One region of the Noviherbaspirillum album genome, then DNA from elsewhere that is predicted to be linked to it. Evidence: predicted binding sites of a transcription regulator. Region 1 holds the regulator's gene; the other holds the start of a gene.

Region 1 (11,939 bases):
GCTCGCTTTCCAGTTCGAGCCGCTCGGTGAGCATCTTGGATACGATCGCCGTCGACGACATGGCCAGCGCGCCGCCCAGCGCGAAGGCGGCGCGCCAGCTGATATCGATGACCTGCGGCAGCAGGCGGGCCATGACCCAGCCGAACAGCATGGTCGCGGCGATGGTCAGCAACACCTGGGCCATGCCCAGGCCGAACACGGTACGCCGCATCGCCGACAGCTTGGGCAGCGAAAATTCGAGGCCGATGGAAAACATCAGGAACACCACGCCGAATTCGGCCAGCGTATGCGTCGTGGCGTTTTCGCTGGCCAGGCCGAGGCCGTGCGGGCCGATGACGATACCGACCAGCAAATAACCCAGCATGGGCGGCAGGTGGAGCATGCGGAAGGCGACTACGCCGAGCACCGCGGTGCTGAGCAGAATCAGGGTGAGTTCAAGAGCCGAATGCATTCTTTTTTATCGTTTTTGAAACAAGGTGGTCGGCTACAAGCCGGCAAGAGTTCGCATCGATGCCGAAGCGGCGGCATTGCAATGTCCTGCAAGCTCCTGCAGCTGTCTGGGCGGACTTGCGAAGCCCGGCGGAATCAGGCAAGGCAAACCGGGACAAAGCAGGACAACGCATGTTGCCGATCGTTCAGCGCATGCAAGCCGAAAAAGTTTTGCCCTGCAGGGAGCCGGCTTGAGCCCGCTCAAAACAAAAATTATTGTTTGAACTGGCAGATTTTTTGCTTTGCTAATTCGTTTATACTTCCGGCATGAGTGTAACCGATGCAAAAACCCTGCCGAAAGCTTTTGATGCAGAGACCGCCCGAAGGGCGCTTGCACTGGGCTGCGATACGCTGCAGATCGAAGCCGATGCCTTGCTGGTGTTGAAAGAACGGTTTTCCCGCCCGGGTGATGACAGCTTCATCAACGCGGTCGGCCTGCTGTTGAACTGCTCCGGACGCGTCGTCGTCTCGGGCATCGGCAAGTCGGGCCATATCGCCCGCAAGATCGCGGCCACCCTCGCCTCCACCGGCACGCCGGCGCTCTTCGTCCATGCGGCCGAAGCGCTGCACGGCGATCTCGGCATGATCACGGACAACGATGCGGTCATCGCCATTTCCTATTCCGGCGAGGCGGCCGAGTTCATTTCCATCATCCCCATCATCAAGCGCATGGGCGCCAAGCTGATCGCCATTACCGGCAATCCGCAGTCGCGCCTGGCGCAGCTGGCCGACGTTCATCTCAACGCGCATGTCGACAAGGAAGCCTGCCCCCTCAACCTGGCGCCGACCGCCAGCACGACGGCGACGCTGGCCCTGGGTGATGCGCTTGCGGTGGCGCTGCTCGATGCGCGCGGCTTCCGCGAAGAGGATTTCGCCCGCTCCCATCCCGGCGGCGCGCTGGGACGGCGCCTGCTGACCCACGTACGTGATGTGATGCGCAGCGGCGAGGCGGTGCCCGCGGTGAAGGCCGATGTGCCGCTGCCCACGGCGCTGCTGGAAATCACGAAGAAAGGCATGGCCATGACGGCGATCGTCGACGATCGTCATCATGTGATCGGCATTTTCACCGACGGCGACCTGCGCCGCCTGATCGAGGCAGCCCAGGACCTGAGCAAGCTGAAAATGGCCGATGTCATGCATGCCAATCCGCGCACCATCAATCCCGACCAGCTCGCGGTGGAAGCGGTGGAACTGATGGAACAGCATCGCATCAATCAGTTGCTCGTCGCCAATGCCGACGGCATGCTGGTCGGCGCGCTGCATATCCATGACCTGACACGGGCCAAGGTGATCTGATGGATGAACAAGCCGCATCCCGGGCCGCGAAGGTCCGGCTGATGATTTTCGATGTCGACGGCATCCTGACCGACGGCAGCCTGCACTACGGCGCCGATGGCGAAATGATCAAGACCTTCAATGTGCTCGACGGCCATGGCATCAAGCTGCTGCAGGCCTCGGGCGTGGCGACCGCCATCATCAGCGCGCGCAAGTCGGCGCTGGTGGCGCGCCGCGCCGGCGACCTCGGCATCGAACACCTGTTCCAGGGCGTGCACGACAAGCGCACCGCGTTCGAGCAGTTGCTGACGCAGACCGGCATTGCGGCCGACGCCTGCGGCTTCGTCGGCGATGACGTGATCGACCTGCCGATCCTGCTGCGCGTGGGCTTCGCCGCCAGCGTGCCCAACGGCCATGCGGAAGTGCGGTCCCGCGTGCATTACGTGACGCAGGCGCAAGGCGGGCGGGGAGCCGCGCGGGAACTGTGCGATTTCATCCTGCAGGCGCAGGGCAACTATGCGGCGGCCATTGCGCCGTATCTGGCATGAAACGCTCGCCGGGCGGTTTTCGTTTCCGCATGGTGGCGATCATTGCGCCGCTGATTGCGCTCGCCCTCGGCAGCTTCTGGCTGTTCGAAGTCATGCGCCGGGCGGGCGAGGAGGCGATGCCCGCCGCCGAACGCAAGGAACCGGATTTTTACGTGGAAAACTTCAGCTACGTGAAGATAGGCAAGACAGGCAAGGCGCAGTTTCACTTCTCCGGGGCCAAGATGACGCACAATCCGCAGGACGATTCCTACGATATCGCGCTTCCCGTCATCAACAGCGTCGGCAAGGAAAACGGCCGCGGTCCGATGGTGGTTCGCGCCGACCGCGCCACCGTCAACAGCGACAACAGCCAGATCCACATGTACGACAATGTGAGGCTGGACCGCCCCGCCACCGCCGATGCCCAAGCCATGCAGGTGCGTTCCGAATACATGCTGGTGTTGCCGGACGACGATATCGTCAAGACCGACAAGCCGGTGAAAATCGCCGTCGGGCAATCCGTGCTCACCGGCACCGGCATGCTTGCCAACAATGCGACGCGGGAGCTGCAATTGTCGAGCAATGTTCATGGCACGTATCAAGCTCCGCAACGCTGATTCGATATAACTTGATGCTACTGTTCCGAGATCTCCGATGAAACGATTTTTGTGGTTGCTGCTGATGCTGGGTATAACCGCCGCCGGCGGCGTGCACGCGGAGAAGGCGGATTCCGAGAAACCGACGAATGTCGAGGCCGACCAGATGGCCTACGACGACGTCAAGCAGATCAATACCTTTACCGGCAATGTCATCCTGACGCGGGGCACGCTGATCATGAAGGCATACAAACTGACCGTCACGCAGGATCCGGCCGGTTATCAGTATGCAACGCTGCTGGCGCCGCCGGGCGGCCTGGCGACATTCCGCCAGAAGCGCGACGGCGGGCCCGACCAGTGGATGGAAGGCCAGGCCGAGCGCATTGAATACAACGGCAAGACAGAAATCGTGAAGCTGTTTTCGCGGGCGAAGATGCGGCGCCTCGAAGGAACCAAGGTCATGGATGAAGTCGAAGGCGAATTCATTTCCTATGACAGCCGCGCGGAGTTTTTTACCGTCAACAATACGCCGAGCGGCGAGACGAAGCCGGGCGGCGGCCGCATTAAGGCGGTAATACAGCCGCGAACCGAAACAAAGGGCAAATAGCATGGCAAGCACATTGGTCGTTCGCGGCTTGCAGAAAAGCTACGGCACCCGCCAGGTGGTGCATGACGTGTCCCTGCAGGTGGAAAGCGGCGAGGTGGTCGGGCTGCTGGGCCCGAACGGCGCCGGCAAGACAACTTCGTTCTACATGATCGTCGGCCTGGTGCCGTCGGACGCGGGCGAGATCGATCTCGACGGCGTGGCGATTTCGCGCATGCCGATTCACCGGCGCGCGACGCTGGGCCTGTCCTATCTGCCGCAGGAAGCATCGGTGTTCCGCAAGCTGACGGTGGAAGACAATATCCGCGCGGTGCTGGAACTGCAGCGGGTGGACAACAAGCCGCTGAGCAAGGAAGCGATCGACAAGCGGCTCAATACGCTGCTGTCGGAACTGCAGATCGAGCGGCTGCGCGAAAACCAGGCGCTGTCGCTGTCGGGCGGCGAGCGGCGGCGCGTGGAAATTGCGCGCGCGCTGGCGACCAATCCGCGCTTCGTTCTGCTGGATGAGCCGTTTGCCGGTGTCGATCCGATCGCCGTCATTGAAATCCAGCGCATCGTGCGCTTCCTGAAAGAGCGTGGCATCGGCGTATTGATCACCGACCACAATGTGCGGGAAACACTTGGCATTTGCGACCGTGCCTATATCATCAATCAAGGCTCGGTACTGGCAAGCGGCCGCCCGGATGACATCATTGCCAATGAGTCCGTGCGGCGCGTGTATTTGGGCGAACACTTCCGGATGTAGGGAAGAATCAGACAGGTATGAAACAGACTCTCCAACTTCGCGTATCGCAACACCTCGCGCTGACACCGCAGTTGCAGCAGTCGATCCGATTGCTGCAACTGTCGACGCTCGAGCTGCATCAGGAGCTGGAACAGATCCTCTCGGACAATCCCATGCTCGAACGCGTGGATGATCCCCTGGATCACTCCGTGCGGCTGCTCGCCGACGGCGCCATCAGCGCCCCCGGGTCAAGCAGCAGCAATGAGGCGCCGCCGGGCGAGGCATCCTCCTCCACGCGCGACGAACCCGAAGGCGCCTATGAAGGCGGCGCCGACAATGGCGAAGGCGGCGAAGGCGGTTCCGCATCGGACAGCGAATGGAGCTTCGACGATGTCGCGCGCACATCGAAGGCGCCGGAAGACGACGACGCACGGCCGCAGCTGGAAGCGCACGAAACCACGCTGCGCGAGCACCTGCTGGAACAGATGCGCGTCACCGTCAGGGAACCGCGCGACCGCGCGCTGGTGGAACTCCTCATCGATGCCTTGAACGACAACGGTTACCTGGAAGAACCGCTGGAAGAGATCCATGCGCGCCTGCCGGAAGAGCTGGAAATCGAACTTGATGAACTCAACGTGGCGCTCAAGCTGCTGCAGAGTTTCGATCCGGCCGGCGTCGGTGCGCGCAATGCGTCCGAATGCCTCGCGATCCAGATCCGCCGCATGCCGAAGGTGCCGCTGGTCACACGGCGCCGCTCGCTCGAGATCGTCGAACAGTATCTGCAGCTATTTGCGCAGCGCGATTTCAACAAGCTGAAGAAGGCGCTGGACTGCGACGAAGAGGACCTGCGCGAGGCACAGCATGTGATCAAGAGCTGCAATCCGCATCCGGGCGCGCTGTATGCGTCCGATGCGTCGGACTTCGTGGTGCCCGACGTGATCGTCAAGAAGACCAAGAACGGCTGGCAGGTAATGCTCAATCATGAAGTGATGCCACGCCTTCGGGTCAATGCGCTATATGCGAACATCCTCAAGCAGAGCAAAGGTGAGGGATCACTCTCCTCGCAACTGCAGGAGGCGAAGTGGCTGATCAAGAACATGCGCCAGCGCTTCGACACCATCCTGCGCGTGGCACAGGCCATCGTCGACCGCCAGCGCAATTTCTTCTCGCATGGCGCGGTCGCCATGCGCCCCCTTGTCTTGCGCGAAATTGCTGATACACTGGGTTTACACGAGAGCACTATCTCTCGGGTAACAACACAAAAATACATGCTCACCCCGCATGGAATGTTTGAGTTGAAGTATTTCTTCGGCAGCCACGTTGCAACGGAAGCCGGGGGCGAAGCCTCCTCCACTGCGATACGGGCCCTGATCAAACAATTGATAGGAGCAGAAGACCCCAAGAATCCTTTTTCAGATAGCAAAATTGCGGACATGTTGGGGGAACAGGGCATGGTGGTCGCACGGCGCACCGTCGCGAAATACCGGGAAGCCTTGAAAATTCCTCCCGTTAATCTGCGCAAATCTCTATAGTTGTCATCGTAGTACCGATGTTGCTGTGTTCCGGCGTGACCGCCGCGGGCACGTTGCGAACCTCCAGCGACGCCAATCATAGGAGCGCTGTATGAATCTCATAATCAGTGGACATCACCTCGATCTGACCCCTGCCATCCGCGAATACGTGGAGACGAAACTGGACAGGATAATCCGGCATTTCGATCATGTCATTGATATTGCAGTCATCCTCGGGGTTGAAAAGCCCTCTGAAAAAGACAAGCGGCAACGCGCCGAAGTCAACCTGCGCCTAAGGGGAAACGTCATTCATGTCGAGAGTTTTGCACAGGACGTCTATGCGGCGATCGATACGCTGATGGACAAGCTGGATCGCCAGGTGCTGAAGTACAAGACCAAGCTGCAGGACCATCAATGCGAAGCCATCAAGCGCATGCCTGCTGAAGCTCAGGCTGCTGAATAAGGAACCGGGGGGTCCCTTGCCGCACACCGGCAAGCCACTCGATCAAGGGCGCTTCGGCGCCCTTTTTGCTGGCACGGCCGCAAGCGGCGGGAGGCTCATGGCGTCAGGAATGGCGTCAACTGTCAGGCCGGCGACTGCGGACAATCGGCATCGCCGATACAATATCCCTGCCCTTCTCCGGGCTCACTGACGCCCGGGAATTCGACCGTTCATCACCGTTGATCATCCTATCCCATGACAGACTTCGTCCGCACGGCCATTACCAATCACATCGGCATCATTACGCTGGATCGTCCCAAGGCATTGAACTCGCTTTCGCTGGAGATGGTGCGCGCCATCACGCAGGCGCTGCTTGCCTGGCGCGGCGATGCTGCAGTACGCGCGGTGCTGATCCGCAGCAGCAGCGAAAAGGCATTCTGCGCCGGCGGCGATATCCGCTTCTTTCACGAGGCCGGACGCAGCACGCCGCTTGCGGGCAGCGCATTGCTCGAGGATTTCTTCACCGAGGAATACGCGCTCAACCACCTGATCCATACCTATCCCAAGCCCTATATCGCCATCATGGACGGCATCGTGATGGGCGGCGGCATGGGTATTGCCCAGGGCGGTGAAGGCAACCGCATGCGCGTCGTCACCGAACGCACGAAAATGGCCATGCCCGAAGTGAACATCGGGCTTTTCCCCGATGTCGGCGGCAGCTATTTCCTGTCGCGCTGCCCCGGCCAGATCGGCGCCTATCTCGGCGTCACTGGCGAGGTCATCGGCGCGGCCGATGCATTGCATGCGGGACTGGCGGATGTGTACGTACCGTCATCGGAACTGGGTACCCTGGTGGACATGGTGTCGTCGAGTCAGGCAGCGGACCTGCGCCATGCCATCCTGGAGTTCGCTGCCCCATTCCAGGCCCAGGCCGAACCCGCGGCAAGCACGCTCGCCGCACAGCGTGGCAGCATGGACCGGCACTTCGCGGGCAATACGGTGCAAGCCATCGCCGCATCGCTGGCAGGCGATGACGATGCCTTTGCGCAGAAGACGCTGTCGGTCATGCGCAAGCGTTCGCCGCTGATGATGTGCGTGACCCTGGAGCAGCTGCGGCGTGGAGCTGCACTGAGCGTTGCGGAATGCCTGCGCATGGAGCGGACGATGGTCCGGCGCAGTTTCGAGAACGGCGAGGTGCTCGAAGGCATACGTTCGGTTGTCATCGACAAGGACAATGCGCCGAAATGGCAACCAGCTTCGCTGGACGAGGTCGATGCGGCGATGGTCGAGCGCTTCTTCGCGCCGGCCTGGCCGCCGCATGCGCATCCGCTGCGTGAGCTGAGTTAAGAACGAGGCTAGATCTCGCCGACCGTGAACAAACGGCGATGCTCACGCATCGCGTAGCGGTCGGTCATTCCGGCGATATAGTCGGACACCTTGCGCGCCTGCGTCTGCTCCGTATCATCCCGAGCACCATTGCCTTCCCCGCGCGGCACCTGGTAATCCGGCGGCAGCAGGCGCGGCTCCTGCATGAAGGCGTCGAACAGGTCGCGCACGATGCGGCGCGCCTTGCTCGTCATGCGGTTCACCTGGTAATGCTGGTAGAGATTGAGGCGCAGGAAACGCTTGAGCTGAGCCGCTTCCTTTTCCATGGCGCCGGAAAAGCGAATCAGCGGCGCGCCGTTGCGCACATCATCGATGGACCTGATTCCCGCCTGGGCAATGCCTTCCTGCGACGTATCGATCAGGTCGACGATGAGCGCATTGATCATGCGCCGTATGGTTTCATGGATCGCCCGCCGGCCCGTGATGCCGGGATAGGCCATTTCGACTTCCCGGCGGTGGCGCGCATAGAAATCCACTTCATCGAGCTGCGCGGTGGTCAGCAGGCCGGAACGCAGGCCGTCGTCGATGTCATGATTGTTGTAGGCGATTTCATCCGCGAGATTGGCCAGCTGCGCTTCCAGCGAGGGCTGCTTCTTTTCGATGAAACGCATGCCCACATCGCCCAGTTTGGATGCATTCGTCAACGAGCAATGCTTGAGTATGCCTTCGCGGGTTTCGAACATCAGGTTCAGGCCGTTGAAGGCGCCGTAATGCTCTTCCAGGTCGTCCACCACGCGCAGGCTCTGCAGGTTATGCTCGAAGCCGCCGTAGGCCTTCATGCAGTCGTTCAGGGCTTCCTGGCCGGCGTGGCCGAAAGGAGTATGTCCAAGGTCGTGCGCGAGTGAAATTGCCTCCACCAGGTCTTCATTGAGCTGCAGATTGCGTGCGATCGAGCGGGCGATCTGCGCCACTTCGATGCTGTGGGTCAGGCGCGTGCGAAACAGGTCGCCTTCATGATTGACGAAGACCTGGGTCTTGTATTCCAGCCGGCGGAATGCCGTCGAATGAATGATGCGGTCGCGGTCGCGCTGGAATTCGGTGCGCGACGCGGGCGCAGCCTCCGCAAAGCGCCGGCCTCGCGATGCCTCGGAGCGCGCGGCATAGGGTGCGAGGTGGGCTTCGTAATTCATCGCCCGACGCAGGCTTTCAGCGTGGCCAGCAAGGCTTCCTTCGGCACCGGCATGACGACTGACGTACCCAGCGGCTTGAGCAGGATGAACTTGATCTGGCCGCCTTCATTCTTTTTGTCGACTTCCATCAGTTCCAGCCAGCGGTCTTCGCCGAGGTCGGGCGCATCAATCGGCAGGCCGGCCGCCTGCACCACGGAGGCGATACGCGCACGGGTGCCGGCATCGATGAAGCCGAGCCGACGCGACAGGTCGGCAGCCATCACCATGCCGCAGCCGACGGCCTCGCCATGCAGCCATTCGCCGTAGCCCAGGCCGGATTCGATCGCATGGCCGAAGGTATGGCCGAAATTCAGGATGGCGCGCAAGCCCCCTTCCCGCTCGTCCTGCCGCACCACGTCGGCCTTGATTTCGCAGGAGCGCCGGATCGCATGGGATAGCGCATCGGCATCCTTGGCCACCAGCCTGGCCATGTTCGCCTCGATCCAGTCGAAGAACGGCGGATCGATGATGGCGCCGTGCTTGATGACTTCCGCCAGGCCGGCGGATAGCTCGCGAGGCGGCAGCGTATTGAGGGTGCCGGTATCGGCAATCACCGCCTGCGGCTGGTAGAAGGCGCCGATCATGTTCTTGCCGAGCGGATGGTTGATGCCGGTCTTGCCGCCCACCGACGAATCGACCTGCGACAGCAGGGTGGTGGGGATCTGGATGAAGGGCACGCCGCGCATGTAGGAAGCGGCGGCGAAGCCGGTCAGGTCGCCGATGACGCCGCCGCCCAGCGCGATCAGGGTGGTCTTGCGGTCGCATTTCTCGGCCAGCAGCACGTCGAACACCTTCATCAGGCTGGCCCAGTTCTTCTCTTCCTCGCCGTCGGGCAGGACGATGGTCGTGACCTGCTTGCCCGCATCGGCAAGCTGGCGAGCCAGGCGATCGAGATAGAGCGGGCCGACGACGGTATTGGTGACGATGGCCACGCGCTTGCCGCGCACATGGCGGCTGACCAGGTCGACGTCGTCGAGAAGGGATTGTCCGATCGCGATCGGATAACTGCGTTCGCCCAGATCGACCTGCAAGGTGATCGGCATGCTGCGCTGCGTCATGGCAAGAATCTTATTTGGGTTGGTTCGGCACGACCTCGCTCTGGCCAGCGCTGTCGCCCGGACTGGCGGCAAGGCCCAGCTGATTGATGATCGTTTGTACAAGAGATTGTACGTTAGGACGGCCGGTTTCCACCACGTGGTGCGCCAGTTCGAGGTAATACGGCTCCCGCTCGCGGGCCAGCTGCTCGATTTTCCCGCGCGGATCGGCGGTGCGCAGCAGCGGACGGTTCTTGTCGTGGCTGGTGCGCTGGAGGATGCTGTTGACGCTGGCACGCAGGTAGATCACGGTGCCGCGGCTTCGCAGAACTTCCCGGTTTTCCGGTTTCAGGATCGCGCCGCCGCCTGTCGCCAGGACGATATCCTGCAGGCCGGTCAGGTCGCGGATGACTTCCGATTCGCGATGGCGAAAGCTGGCCTCTCCCTCGATTTCGAAAATCAAAGGAATAGAGGCGCCTGTGCGCGCCTCTATCTCATGATCGGAATCGATGAACCGCTTGTTCAGTCGCCTGGCAAGGGCGCGGCCGACCGTGGTCTTGCCGGCGCCCATGAGGCCGATTAGAAAAATGTTTCCCGACATAATGATGGGCGTTCGTTTTGCTAAAAACGAACGCCTTAATGTTTTACACCTCTACGAACCCATATAAGTAAATTTTACACGCAGGTTGGACGGCGTTTGCAGCGGCGTCTTTGCGGTCACGTCGAATCCGCCGGTCTTCTGAGTGCCGGTGCCTGTGCAGCCTGCCGGCGTGACGGTAACCTTGTGCCGGGTACCGCCTGCACCGCCTACCAGGGGACGGTTATCGTATCTCACGGCATCCGGTGCGACGGTTACTGTAGCATTAGTCGGGTTAGCTGCGGCAACCGTTGTGCTTTCGGGCAGGGGATTATTCAGATCATCGCTGATTTCGACATCCATGGTGACTGGAGCACAGCTGGCGCCAAAGTCGAAGCTCACCGAACCGTCCGCTGCCGGAGTGACTGCCGGCGAGTTTACTTTGATTGATGCAAACGAGCTGCTCATGATGAAGCTGCGGCTTGCGGACAGCACGCCGGTGGCATTGGTAGCGGTTGCCGTAACCGTGACGAGACCGCTGGCCGGACGCGGATTCTGGCTGCGCCAGGTCACGCTGCACTCACCCTTGACGGTCAGGCAGCGCGCGCCGCCGTCGCCGACGATCGCGCCGCCATCGGTCGTGAACACCACTTGCGTGCCATCCGCCACTGCGCCGCCATTGCTGTCTGCGAGCAGTGCAATGACTTTGTTGGTCACATTGTCAACGTTCATGCCTTCAACGAAGAATTTTTCCGCCGACAGCGAGAATGCTGTCTGGACCGGCTGGCCGGTGGTGACCGTTACCGTGTCGGAAATCTTGCTGATTGAGGTGCCAGTCACTGTCGCCAGCACGGTTACCGTAGTAGGTTGCGTACCGGAGTTGACCGCAACGGTGACGTTACCGTTAGAGTCGGTCGTACCCGAAGTCGAGGCCAGCGTGACCGGGCTCGCACTCTGGGTTGAAAACCTGACCGGCAAGTTCGCCACGCCGCTGCCGGATGCGTCCACCACGCGGAAGGTCAGCAGGGCCACCTCGGTGCGGCCATTGCCGCCGGCGCCCTTGATAACGATGGATTTATCGTTCGGAACAGCGGACACGAAATCCATTGCGATGGGCGTCGCAGTGGCTGCCGCGCCGATCGAGAAGGCAGTCTTGCCGGTGACTTCCGTTGTTCCGGTGACGATGGCCTTGGCGGTCACATTGGTTGCGCCGCTGCCCTTGCCTGCCGATTTCACGCTGACCTGCGCGACGCCATTGTCGTCGGTCAGCGCTGTACCGGATGCGGGAGAAAGCACAGCGAGATCGCCTTCGATGCCGAAAGTCACCACGGTGTTCTTGACGGGCACGCCAGTACTGTTGGTCACCGTCGCCTTCACGATCAAGGCATTGGAGCCGGTAACGAGATTGCTCTGGACGCCTGCCGCATCGGTAAGCACCAGCGTGATCTTGCCCGCTGTCGTTGTGGAGCCCGAGCCGGAGCCTGTGCCGCTTCCGCCGCCAAAACTTGTATTGCCCGGCGACCCGCCGCCGCCGCCGCAAGCCACCAGCAAGGCCGCGCACATGCCGTACACCGCGGGCGCGAGATACTTGCCTATCTTGTTCTT
Region 2 (11,939 bases), on a different contig from region 1:
AGCCGCACGCCGGTCAGCATGTAAGGCAGCACCGACGGGAAAAGAATCTTGGTGACGATCTTCCACTCCGACAGGTTGAGCACCTTGGCCACGTTCATGTAGTCCTGCGGCACGCGCTGCACGCCGACGGCGGTGTTGATGATCATCGGCCAGATCGAGCAGATGAAGATGGCCCAGATGGCGGCCGGATTGGCAGCCTTGAAGACCAGCAGTCCGATCGGCAGCCAGGCCAGCGGCGACACCGGCTTGAGCAGGCTGACGATGGGATTGAACATGCCCGCCAGGAACTTGAAGCGGCCGATCATGAAGCCGAGCGGAATGCCGACCAGCGCCGCCAGGCCGAAACCGGTGGCCACGCGCTGCAGGGACAGCAGCAAGTTCCAGCCTATGCCCTGGTCGTTCGGCCCCTTTTGGTAGAAAGGATCGGAGAACACATTGACGGCTTCCCGGAAGGTCACCATCGGCGACGGGAAGCCGGCGTTCTTTGCCGCGACGATTTCCCAGATCAGCACCAGCACCGCAAGGCCGAAGATCGGCGGTATCACCGCCATGAAGAAGGGCTTGAAGGAAAGCTTCTTCGCGGGCTTCGCCGTGCTTGCCCGAGTCCGCACGGCGGCATGTTCTCCGGCATTGGCTTTCATAGGCGGTGACTCCGAGACCGGCTCTGCCGGCGTATTGAGGGAGACGTTGTTCATAACTGCGCTCATGCTGTTCTCCGATACGGTAAGTTAGGCTTTGATCTTGAAAGAGTCGATATAGGCCTTGGGATTCTTGCCGTCCCAGACCGTACCGTCGATCAGCTTCGAGGTGCGCATCGCATCCTTTGGCACGCTCGCCTTCGCCATGCTGGCCGCATCCTTGTAGAGGTCGATCTGGTTGATCTGCCTGGCGACCGCGAGATAGTCGACGTCTTCCTTGAGCAGGCCCCAGCGCTTGTGCTGCGTAAGGAACCACATGCCATCTGACAGGTACGGAAAATTCACCGCGCCGTCGTTGTAGAACTTCATGTAGTTTGGATCGTCCCAGGTCTTGCCGAGGCCATTCTGGTAACGGCCGAGGATGCGCTGGTTGATCACGTCGACCGAGGTGTTCACATAGGACTTGTCGGCGATGATCTCGGCCATCTTGTTCTTGTTGGTGAGGCCGGCGTCGATCCACTTGCTGGCTTCCAGCACGGCGGCGGTCATCGCGCGCGCGGTATTCGGGTATTTCTTGACGAAGTCGGCGGTGGTGCCGAGCACCTTCTCCGGATGATCCCTCCAGATGTCCTGCGTGGTGACGCCGGTGATGCCGATGCCGTCGGCGATCGCACGATGGCCCCAGGGTTCGCCGACGCAATAGCCGTCCATGTTACCGACCCGCATGTTGGCCACCATCTGAGGCGGCGGCACGGTGATGATCTTGGCATCCTTCATCGGGTTGATGCCGTAGCTGGCCAGCCAGTAATACAGCCACATTGCATGGGTGCCGGTCGGGAATGTCTGCGCGAAGATGTATTCGCGTTTCTCGGTCTGCATCAGCTTGGCCAGCGACGCACCGTCGACCGCGCCCTTGTCGGACAGCTTCTTCGACAGCGTGATGGCCTGGCCGTTGTTATTGAGTGTCATCAGCATGGCCATGTCCTTCTTCGGGCCGCTGACGCCGAGGTGAACGCCATAGATGAGGCCATACAGCACATGCGCCGCATCGAGTTCGCCGTTGACGAGCTTGTCGCGCACGCCTGCCCAGGAGGCTTCCTTGGTCGGGGTGATCTTGATGCCGTATTTCTTGTCGAAGCCGAGGACGGATGCCATCACGACGGATGCGCAATCGGTCAGCGGAATGAAGCCGATCTTGACCTCTTCCTTTTCCGGCTTGTCGGAACCGGCAGCCCATGCGCCTTGCGTGGCCAATCCACCGAATGCGCCGGCTGTGACTGCTGCGCCCGCCTTGATGATGCTGCGACGGGTCAAATTGGTGCTGCTTTCTTTTTTTGTCATGATTTCCTCATGCATTGATTTGAATCCGGCAAAAAGAAAAGGCGTCCGGGCAGCATGAGCGCTAGCTCATCTTGCCTCGGACGCCTTTGTCCAAAATGTCTCGACCACCATTGGTCGAAACACCCTACTAATCGTTGTGCCATCCTTGGCACATCAGGATTGTTTGCAATCCCTGTGCCAACCCGTCCTGGTGCTTATTTCCCGAATTTGATTTTGAACAGCACGTTTTCCGCACCCTGTTTGTGCACCGCATTAAAACGGGGCGGTGCATGCCGCATTTAAAGGAGCAGGTCCGCCACGTCGATCATGCGCTGCGCCACTTCGGACAGCTTGAGATTCTTGTCCATGGCCAGCCGGCGCAGCTTGCGATAGGCATCATCCTCGCTGCAATGATGCCGTTCCATCAGCAGGCCCTTTGCCCGCTCAATCAGCTTGCGCTCGGCCAGCTTGAGCTTGGTCTCCGACAGTTCATGACGCAGTTTCTGGTCGACTTCGAAGCGGGCCAGCGCAACGTCGAGCACCGCCTTGACCCGCTCGGCGGACAGGCCGGCCACCACATAGGCGGAGACACCGGCCTCGATGGCCGCGTGCATCTTGTCCTTGTCCTTGTCCTCGGTGAAGCAGACGATGGCGCGCCTGTCATTCGCGGTGGCAGCGACCACCTTCTTCAGCGCGGCGTCCGACTGTTCGTCGACGATGATGACGTCCGGCTGCAGCTGGGCGATCTGGTCTTCGAGATCGGCATCCGGCGGCAGCGCGGCCAGGATGTTGTAGCCGCCTTCCAGCAATCCGATGCGCAGCGCCCGCGCCCGCTCGGCCTGGACCTGCGCCGCGTGGCCTGCTCCTTCAGGCGCGACCAGGGAATTGATTACGACGATTTTCAGCTGTTTGGAGTCGGTCATGCTTTACCTTTAGTGGAGTTCCCTCGGTGGACTTCCATTCCTGCCTGTCTCAGTGTTTCAGCGTTTCAGTTCAGTCATGGTTGTGTGTAACGGAATCCTTCTTTGGAGTTCCTTTAAAATAGAGCTTTGCACCCCAAGCTTTGCAAGAAGCTTGCCATCTTCCATTTCTCCCATGATCGTTCTCGGCGTCGAATCCTCCTGCGATGAAACCGGCCTGGCGTTGTATGACACGCAACGCGGCCTGCTCGCACATGCCCTCCATTCGCAAGTCGCCATGCATGAGCAGTACGGCGGCGTGGTGCCGGAACTGGCTTCGCGCGACCATATCCGCCGCGCCATTCCGCTGCTCGAGCAGGTGATGGACAAGGCCGGGGTCACGCGCGATACCATCGACGCCATCGCCTATACCCAGGGCCCCGGCCTGGCGGGCGCACTGCTGGTGGGCGCCTCGATCGCCTGCGGGCTCGGACTGTCCATGGACAAGCCGGTGCTCGGCGTGCATCACCTCGAAGGCCATCTGCTGTCGCCGCTCCTGGCGGGGGAGCGCCCGGAATTTCCTTTCATTGCCTTGTTGATATCGGGCGGCCATACGCAGCTGATGCAGGTCGACGGCGTCGGCCAGTACACGCTGCTGGGCGAAACGCTGGATGACGCGGCGGGTGAAGCTTTCGACAAGTCGGCGAAGCTGCTCGGCCTCGGCTATCCGGGCGGGCCGGCGATATCGCGCCTGGCGGAGTTCGGCGATTCGGATGTGCACAAGCTGCCGCGTCCGATGCTGCATTCGAAAGACCTGAACTTCAGCTTCTCCGGGCTCAAGACCGCGGTGCTGACGCTGGTGAGGAACCAGTCCACCAATATCTGCGAACAGGACAAGGCGCATATCGCCCGCGCCTTCGTCGACGCCATCGTGGAAGTGCTGGTGGCGAAATGCCTGGCCGCGCTCAAGCAGACCGGTCTCAAGCGGCTGGTGATCGCCGGCGGCGTCGGCGCCAACCGGCAGCTGCGCGACGCCCTGAATGCGGCCGCGCAGAAAAAACGTTTCCGGGTGTTTTACCCCGAGCTGGAATTTTGCACGGACAACGGTGCGATGATCGCCTTCGCCGGCGCGATGCGCCTGCAGATCAATCCCGATGCCGCCAAGCGCGACTATGCATTCAACGTGCGGCCGCGCTGGCCGCTGGATGAATTGAGGGTGATCTGAGCATCCCCTCCGCCGGGCTCCGGATAGCTCAATCGCCCGTAGGGGAAAGCTGGACTTCCCTGAAGATGGCGCCGTCGCCGGGGAAGCCGATGCCGGTCATGATGCCTTGGGCCATGCGGGCGGGATCGGTGCGCACGCTTTCGACCGGAATGCCGGGCAGCCAGAACGGGCTGCGCGTGCATCATTAGACGTAAAGCAATGGCAGCCGGAAGAAGCATGCCCGGTGCCTCACCGCCCTGCTTGATCAGGTCTTCTTGCTGCCGATCTTGCTTTCCTTGCCGGACATCAGATTGACGATGTTCTGGCGGTGACGATAAATGAGCAGGGCGCTCATCGCGGCGATTGCAAACAGCGCAGGCTGCAGGCCGAACAGCAGGCCGTAATAGAACGGTGCGAACACGCTGGCCACCAGCGCGGCGAGCGACGAGTAGCGGAATGCATAGGCGATCACGAGCCAGGTGACGATGGTGGCGAGGCCCAGCCAGCCGTTGATGCCGATCAGGACCCCGAGCAGCGTGGCGACGCCCTTGCCGCCGACGAAGCGGGCATACAGCGGCCACAGGTGACCGATGAAGGCGGCCAGCGCAACGAGCGCGATGCCGGTATCGTCGACACCGAAACGCGGCCCCAGCCACTGGGCCAGCCAGACGGCCAGCGTCCCCTTGAAGCCGTCGCCCAGCAGCGTCAGCGCGGCCGCGGCCTTGTTGCCGCTGCGCAGAACATTGGTGGCGCCCGGATTCTTCGAACCATAGGTGCGCGGGTCCGCAAGCCCGAACAGCTTGCTGCATACCACGGCAAACGACACCGAGCCGATCAGGTAGGCGGCGATGACAAACAATACGGTATTCATCCATTATCCTTTTTTATCTATTGGCCCCGGCCGCTTCCGTCTTTCCGGCACGGTCCGGCCGCCGCGAGTCCGGCGGGACACGAGCGTACGGCTTATTCTTCCAGTGCGCAGTTGACGGCCCGGGCCGAAAGCACCGCGGTCAGAATGTTCGGGTCGACGCCCACCAGGTAGCCGCGCCGTCCGCCGTTGATGTAAATCTTGTCGAGCGCCAGGATGCTTTCCTCGACGTAGACCGGCATCGCCTTCCGGGTGCCGAACGGCGAGGTGCCGCCGATCAGATAGCCGGAATGCCGGTTCGCCACATCGGGCTTGCAGGGTTCGACCGACTTGCAGCCGATCTGGCGCGCCAGGTTCTTGGTGGAGACCTTGCGGTCTCCATGCATCAGCACCACCAGCGGCTTGGCAGCCTCGTCCTGCATGATCAGGGTCTTGACGACATGATGCTCGTCGACACCCAGTTCGCGCGCCGACACCGTCGTGCCGCCGTGCTCTTCATAGGTATAGGGATGTTCGGTAAAGGCGATACCCTGGCGCCGCAGGAATTGCGTCGCGGGAGTTTCCGAAATATGTTCTTTTTTTGCCATGGCGCAGGTAATCAAAATGCGGAGCACATTATGCAGCAAGGGACTGCGTTGCGGTACCGCCGCCGCGCCGTCTTGCCGGCCGGCCGCAACGAGAACCTGCCGATTTCTCAACAACACTCAGGCTTGATCAATATCAACAATTCCGAAGTTCAGGCCGATGATTGGATGCTGCGATGCCGCACGCATGGTAAAACTGCTTCTGCAAATATTTCACATGAAAAACATTAGTTTCCATAAGCTACTGAAAATGCAGGGAAAAATGCATTCGAGAAATGAAAATGCATTGTAGAAACCCTATTTTGTGCAGCGCACCAAATAGTGCTTGACTTGCCAACTGCGTCCTTTAGAATTCGTTTTATTGCAGCGCACAATAAATCCTGTGAGCTGACTCAACCATATCTCACCAAGGAGTTCTTCATGTTTACCGTTCCTGAACAGTTTTCCGCAGCAGCCAAAGCCAATTTCGAAGCGCAGCTGGCTCTCTTCACCACATTGACCGGCAAGGCTTTCGAGAGCGTCGAGAAAATCGTCGACCTGAACCTGAACGTCGCCAAGGCCTCGCTTGAAGATTCCTCGATCACCGCGAAGCAGCTTCTGTCGGCGAAGGATCCGCAGGAATTCTTTTCCCTGACCGCTGCCCAGGCGCAGCCGTCCGCCGCCAAGGCAATCGCCTACGGCCGCCATCTGGCAGGCATCACCACCACGGCACAAGCCGAATTCGCACGCATCACCGAAGAGCAGATCGCTGAAACCGGCCGCAAGGTTTCCGCCCTGGTCGACGACGTGTCGAAGAATGCGCCGGCAGGTTCGGAAAACGTGGTCGCCCTGTTCAAGAATGCGATCGGCAGCGCCAATGCCGGTTACGAACAATTCAGCAAGACCACCAAGCAAGCCGTGGAAGTCATGGAAGCGAATGTGAATTCGGCCGTTTCCCAGTTTTCGCAAGCCGTGGAAAAGACAGCAGCCGCCGGCCGTGCACGCAAGTAATCGACGCCATTCCTGAGTCCGCACTTGGGAAATAAAAACGGGCCGCAGACATGCGGCCCGTTTCATTTTGAGGCGTCCATTTTTTGTCAAGTATGGCTGCTTGCCGTCGGCGCCCGGCATCGCCCGGCATCGCCCGGCGATGATGCGCTCGATGCGGGTACACTTCAGATGATCTCTCCGCGCCACTGATGTAGTGGTCCATGCGCTTGCGGACAGGCTCAGGAAAGGATCATTGAGCCAGTGCGGCAAGCGCGGCTGTTCGGCCCAGGCGGGCAATGCGATCTGCGCCGCAATGGCAGCGACCTGACCTAACCGCGAAGGTTACGTACCTCACAAAAGAAAAGATTCAAAGACGCGACACCATGTAGGTCGCCGTAAAGGTCGCCACTACCAGCATGATGTAGGAGAGAGTCCGCAAGGTTTCCATGATCGAGGTCCCGAAAAAGCCAAGTGGATTTACTCTAGCAACACGTCACTCGCGACAAATTGACGGTAAGCAAGGTTTTGTCGTCTCAATTGCAGGTTTGCGTTAAATCCATTCTTCACATGGCAATGCCGGCAGTGGTCGAGGCGGTAGCGTTCAACCCCGCGGATGATGTTCGGCGTGCAGCTTCTTCAGGCGTTCGCGGGCCACGTGCGTATAGATTTGCGTGGTCGAGATATCGGCATGTCCCAGCAGCATTTGGACCACGCGCAGATCCGCGCCGTGGTTGAGCAGGTGCGTTGCGAATGCGTGGCGCAAGGTGTGCGGGGACAGCGGCGCATTGATTTCGGCCTTGAGCGCATGCTTCTTGATGAGGGTCCAGAACATCTGGCGCGTCATTGCCGCGCCGCGCGCGGTGACGAAAAGGGCATCGTCCATCTGACCGTTCAGGATCACCGGACGCCCTTCCTTCAGATAGCGCTCTATCCATGAGCGCGCCTCATCGCCAAAAGGTACCAGCCGCGTCTTGGCCCCTTTGCCGGTGACGCGCAGCACGCCTTCGTTCATGCCGAGTTCCATGGTCTTGAGCAGGACCAGTTCCGACACGCGCAGTCCGCTGGCGTACATCAATTCGAGCATGGTGCGGTCGCGCAGGCCCAATGGCGTATTGATGTCCGGTGCGCCGAGCAAGGCTTCCACCTGCATTTCCGACAATACCTTCGGCGTGCGCGGCGGCTGCTTCGCGGATTTCAGCTTCATGCATGGGTCGACATGAATGCGGCTCTGCCGCAATGCCATCTGGTAGAAGCGCTTCAGGACAGCGAGCCGCCGGTTGGCGGAAGTCGCCTTGGTCTCGGCATGGCGTGCGGCGAAGTAGGCATTGATGTCTTCCGCCTGCGCCGCATGCAGCAGCTTGCCGCGCTGGCTTTCAAGCCAGATGCTGAACAGCGACATGTCGCGCCGGTAGGCATCCAGCGTGTTCCGGGACAAGCCGTCTTCCAGCCAGAGCGTATCGCAGAATTCGTCGATGGCGGCCTGGTTGTTCGCCCGCAGGTCGCTCATCGATATGCCTTGACGCCCTCGTGCGCCAGCAGCCAGCGCTTGACGCCGAGATGGAAGCCGGTCTCGTCGTCATGGTTGGAAAAGCCGCCCAGTCCGCCCGAGGCCGTGACTCGATGGCATGGCACCACCAATGGAAACCAGTTGGCGCCGCAGGCCTGCCCGACCGCGCGCGGTGCGGACCTGATCAGCTTGGCAACTTGGCCATAAGTCAGCACTTCGCCGCGGGGAATGGAAGAAATCGCACCCCACACCCTGCGCTGGAACTCCGTTCCCACGGCGGCCAGTGCGAGATCGAAACGGAAATCCGGATCCTGCAGGTAATGCTCGACCTGCCGCGCCGCCTGCTCGGAGAGGGCATCGGCGGGCGCTTTCTCATTGAAGCTGGGCGGCAGATAGACGAATTCCCGCACCAGACCGGCTTCGGTCCGGATGCCGACGGCGCCCCAGGGCGCCTCGACAACGGCGGAAAACTGCGGATGGCTTTGCGATGGATTCATGCCGCTAGGATAAATCAAAGCCGCCGTGTTTCGAAGCATCCACTGAAAAGCCTGCGGCATTCCACACGTCGCCGTCGTATTACTGCAAATACAAAACCGGCGCATTCCTTGCGAAATGCGCCGGTTCTGTTTTCGGGAAAAACCTTTATCGGCCCTTCCCTACCTTGGCACGGGCTTATTCCTCGAAAGCTTCCTCGCGCTTCTTGCGCAGCGATGGCAGCAGCACCACCGCCATGGCCAGCGCCGACAGGATCAGCATCGTCGCGCTGATCGGACGCTCCAGGAACACCATCGGATCGCTACGCGACAGCAACAGGGCGCGGCGCAGATACTCTTCCATCATCGGGCCGATGATGAAGCCCAGCAGCATCGGCGCAGCTTCCATTTCCAGCTTGCTGCAGATATAGCCGAAAAAGCCGAAGGCCGCCATCATGAACACATCGAACTCGGAGTTGTTCAGACTGAACACGCCGATCGCGCAGAACACCAGAATACCCGGGTACAGGAAATGGTACGGCACCATGATCATGCGTACCCACAAGCCGATCATCGGCAGGTTCAGCACCACCAGGAAGAAGTTGCCGATCCACATCGAGGCGATAATGCCCCAGAACAGCGCCGGCTGTTCCGTCATCACCGCTGGTCCGGGCTGGATGCCCTGGATGATCATGGCGCCGATCATCAGCGCCATCACGGGGTTCGACGGAATACCCAGCGTGAGCATCGGGATGAAGGAAGTCTGCGCGCCGGCATTGTTGGCCGACTCGGGAGCTGCCACGCCTTCGATCGCGCCCTTGCCGAACTGGGCCGAGTTCTTGGAGATCTTTTTCTCGATCGAGTAAGCCGCGAACGACGACAGCATCGCGCCGCCGCCGGGCAGAATGCCGAGCATCGAGCCCAGTGCCGTGCCGCGCAGCACGGGAGCGATGATGCGCTTCAAGTCATCCTTGCTCGGCATCAGGCCTTCGATCTTCTTCATGACGACCGAACGGGTTTCCTGACGCTCGAGGTTGGAAATGATTTCGCCCAGGCCGAACATACCCATGGCCACTACCACGAAGTTGATGCCGTCGGCCATCTGCGGCACGTCGAAGGTGTAGCGCGGCGTACCGGAGTTGACATCGGTGCCGATCAGGCCGAGCAGCAGGCCGAGAATGATCATGCCGATGGCGCGCAGCAGCGAACCGTGGGCCAGCACCACTGATGCGACCAGGCCGAGCACCATCAGCGAGAAGTATTCGGCGGGACCGAACTTCAGCGCCAGTTCCGCCAGCGGCGGCGCGAACAGCGCCAGCAGCACGGTGGCGACCGAACCGGCGAAGAACGAGCCGAGTGCGGCAGTCGCCAGCGCCTTGCCGGCATGGCCGTTGCGAGCCATCTGGTAGCCGTCGATGGCGGTCACCACCGAGGATGCCTCGCCGGGAAGGTTGACCAGGATGGCAGTGGTGGAACCGCCGTACTGGGCGCCGTAATAGATGCCGGCCAGCATGATCAGCGACGAGATCGGCGACAGCGAGAACGTGATCGGCAAGAGCATGGCGATCGTCGCGGTCGGGCCGAGTCCGGGCAGCACGCCGATGGCGGTGCCGAGGAACACGCCGATCAGGCAGTACATCAGGTTGGACAGGTTCAGGGCGGTATCGAAACCAAGGGCAAGATTGCTGAGAATTTCCATGTTGCGTCTTTCCTTAGATACCGAACCAGTTGCCGATAATGGGCATCGGCAGACCCAGGCCTTTGACAAAGACCAGAGAGCAGAAGATTGCCATTCCGACCGCCACCATCAGGTAGGAGGCGACCTTGAACTTGATGCTGGCCAGGCCGCTGAGCATGACCATCAGGATGATGGCGATAGGCAAGCCGGCGCCACGTACAAGGAAACCAAAGAGGACGGTGGCGCCAATCACGAGAAACATGCCCTTGAGCGTGAATCCGGTAATTGCTTCACCTTGCCTGAACATCGATCGCACGATGCCGATGGCGCCGAGAACGACCAGCATTGAACCTAGGATGGTCGGGAAGTAAGCCGGCCCCATGCGGCCCGCAGTGCCCATTGAATAATCACGGCCGATCAGCACGGCCGCGAGGCCGAAGCCGATGAAGATTGCCCCTGACCAGAAGTCCTTGGGGTTGCGGATGAACGATGCCACAGTAGTCTCCTTTTCGATTTTTGCAGTCATTGCTTAGCATTGTCTCTGGCATAGCTGCGAAATGCCTGGCCATCGGCGGAAGCGAAAGCCAGATACAGCAGGTATGCATCCTGCGCACTAAGGCAAGTGTGCAAGTGTCTTACCAGGATGTGTTGCTAGACATGCATGTCATGATGAGCTTGAAAATACTATGCCTGCATCTGTTAATTCAGGCAACGTAAATTATCAATATGGCCTTCTGCGAAGCGGTGCTTCAATCGCGGGGGATGCATCGATCCCCCGTTTGAGCATCCCGCGCAGAATGCTGGCGCGGACTCATGCCAGACTCACTTGACCAGTACGACCGGTGCATCCGCCAAGTGAATGATCCGGCTCGCGACCGAGCCAACCAGCAGTCCGCCGAGCGCGGACAGACCCCGCGTGCCGATCACGATCTCATCGCAATTCTGCTCGCCGGCGAAGCGGGCTATAACTTCCGCCGGCTGGCCTACGAACAGATGCTGAGAAAACGGAACTCCTCCTGCCTTGAGCGCATCGGCGGCGCCTGTGAGCACCTTCATGCCTTCATCATGGTGATATTGCTTTACCTGGTCTGCACTGACAAAACCGGCAGCGCTGCCATGCAGCGGATACTGCACATTGACCAGTTCGATCTGGTATTGGTCTTTTGCCGCCGAGGACCGCTTGATCACATGCTGCACTGCACGCATCGAGTTTTCCGAGCCGTCGACCGCCAATAGAATCTTGAACATCGCCTTCTCCATCAAGTTGAGAGAACCAGTCATTCATTGCGGACGCCGCGTTGCAGCATCCGCTTTCTTGTTATTTGTTGCCGGTTTCGCTGGAATGCTTGGGATCGGCAAGGTCTTCCAGTACCGGCTGCTTGGCTCGCATGCGCGCCGCCAGTAGCTTGCCGACAGCGACGACGAGCAGTGCGCCGGCGATCGGGCCGATCCAGCTGGCTGTGGGCATGTTCGCCGCAAACCAGTCTTTCACCGAGACATCGCTGACCGCCATACCGCCGGCAATCCAGCCGAGCAGCGCGCCGCCGGCCACGATAACGAAGGGGAAGCGGTCCATCAGCTTGATGACCAGCTGGCTGCCCAGCATGATGATCGGGATGCTGAGCAGCAGGCCGAAGACGATCAGGAACTTGCTGTCGCCTGCGGCGCCGGCGATGGCAATCACATTGTCCAGGCTCATGACCGCGTCCGCGACGATGATGGTCTTGATCGCTGCAGCCAGAGTGGCGCCGGCTTCGATATTGTGACCACCCTCATCCGGCTCTGGCAGCAGCAGCTTG

Evidence for each region. The regulator sigma-54, encoded in region 1, starts transcription at its own class of promoters, with help from an activator protein. The targets are predictions, from matches to a motif close to TGGCANGNAANCTGCTTT.
Region 2: RY831_RS13475 (ANTAR domain-containing response regulator) is a predicted target of sigma-54. The motif match lies at 3,021-3,038, and genes of this name have one in related genera.

Annotation. Positions count from the first base shown of each region.
Region 1 covers NZ_JAWIIV010000019.1:70,476-82,414, forward strand. Annotated here, with positions in the region: gene RY831_RS20410 (monovalent cation:proton antiporter family protein) at 1-451, opposite strand, end outside; gene RY831_RS20415 (KpsF/GutQ family sugar-phosphate isomerase) at 757-1,785, shown strand; gene RY831_RS20420 (KdsC family phosphatase) at 1,785-2,312, shown strand; gene lptC (LPS export ABC transporter periplasmic protein LptC) at 2,309-2,908, shown strand; gene lptA (lipopolysaccharide transport periplasmic protein LptA) at 2,946-3,494, shown strand; gene lptB (LPS export ABC transporter ATP-binding protein) at 3,496-4,236, shown strand; gene RY831_RS20440 (RNA polymerase factor sigma-54) at 4,254-5,747, shown strand; gene hpf (ribosome hibernation-promoting factor, HPF/YfiA family) at 5,839-6,189, shown strand; gene RY831_RS20450 (enoyl-CoA hydratase/isomerase family protein) at 6,424-7,515, shown strand; gene RY831_RS20455 (deoxyguanosinetriphosphate triphosphohydrolase) at 7,524-8,684, opposite strand; partial or broken gene aroKB (bifunctional shikimate kinase/3-dehydroquinate synthase AroKB) at 8,681-10,358, opposite strand; gene RY831_RS20470 (Ig-like domain-containing protein) at 10,410-11,939, opposite strand, start outside.
Region 2 covers NZ_JAWIIV010000010.1:30,117-42,055, forward strand. Annotated here, with positions in the region: gene ntrB (nitrate ABC transporter permease) at 1-707, opposite strand, end outside; gene RY831_RS13470 (CmpA/NrtA family ABC transporter substrate-binding protein) at 729-1,979, opposite strand; gene RY831_RS13475 (ANTAR domain-containing response regulator) at 2,258-2,881, opposite strand; gene tsaD (tRNA (adenosine(37)-N6)-threonylcarbamoyltransferase complex transferase subunit TsaD) at 3,054-4,082, shown strand; gene plsY (glycerol-3-phosphate 1-O-acyltransferase PlsY) at 4,327-4,932, opposite strand; gene ybaK (Cys-tRNA(Pro) deacylase) at 5,025-5,516, opposite strand; gene RY831_RS13495 (hypothetical protein) at 5,547-5,744, shown strand; gene RY831_RS13500 (phasin family protein) at 5,934-6,503, shown strand; gene xerD (site-specific tyrosine recombinase XerD) at 7,084-7,989, opposite strand; gene RY831_RS13510 (methylated-DNA--[protein]-cysteine S-methyltransferase) at 7,986-8,486, opposite strand; gene RY831_RS13515 (tripartite tricarboxylate transporter permease) at 8,662-10,161, opposite strand; gene RY831_RS13520 (tripartite tricarboxylate transporter TctB family protein) at 10,175-10,636, opposite strand; gene RY831_RS13525 (universal stress protein) at 10,963-11,388, opposite strand; gene RY831_RS13530 (TerC family protein) at 11,459-11,939, opposite strand, start outside.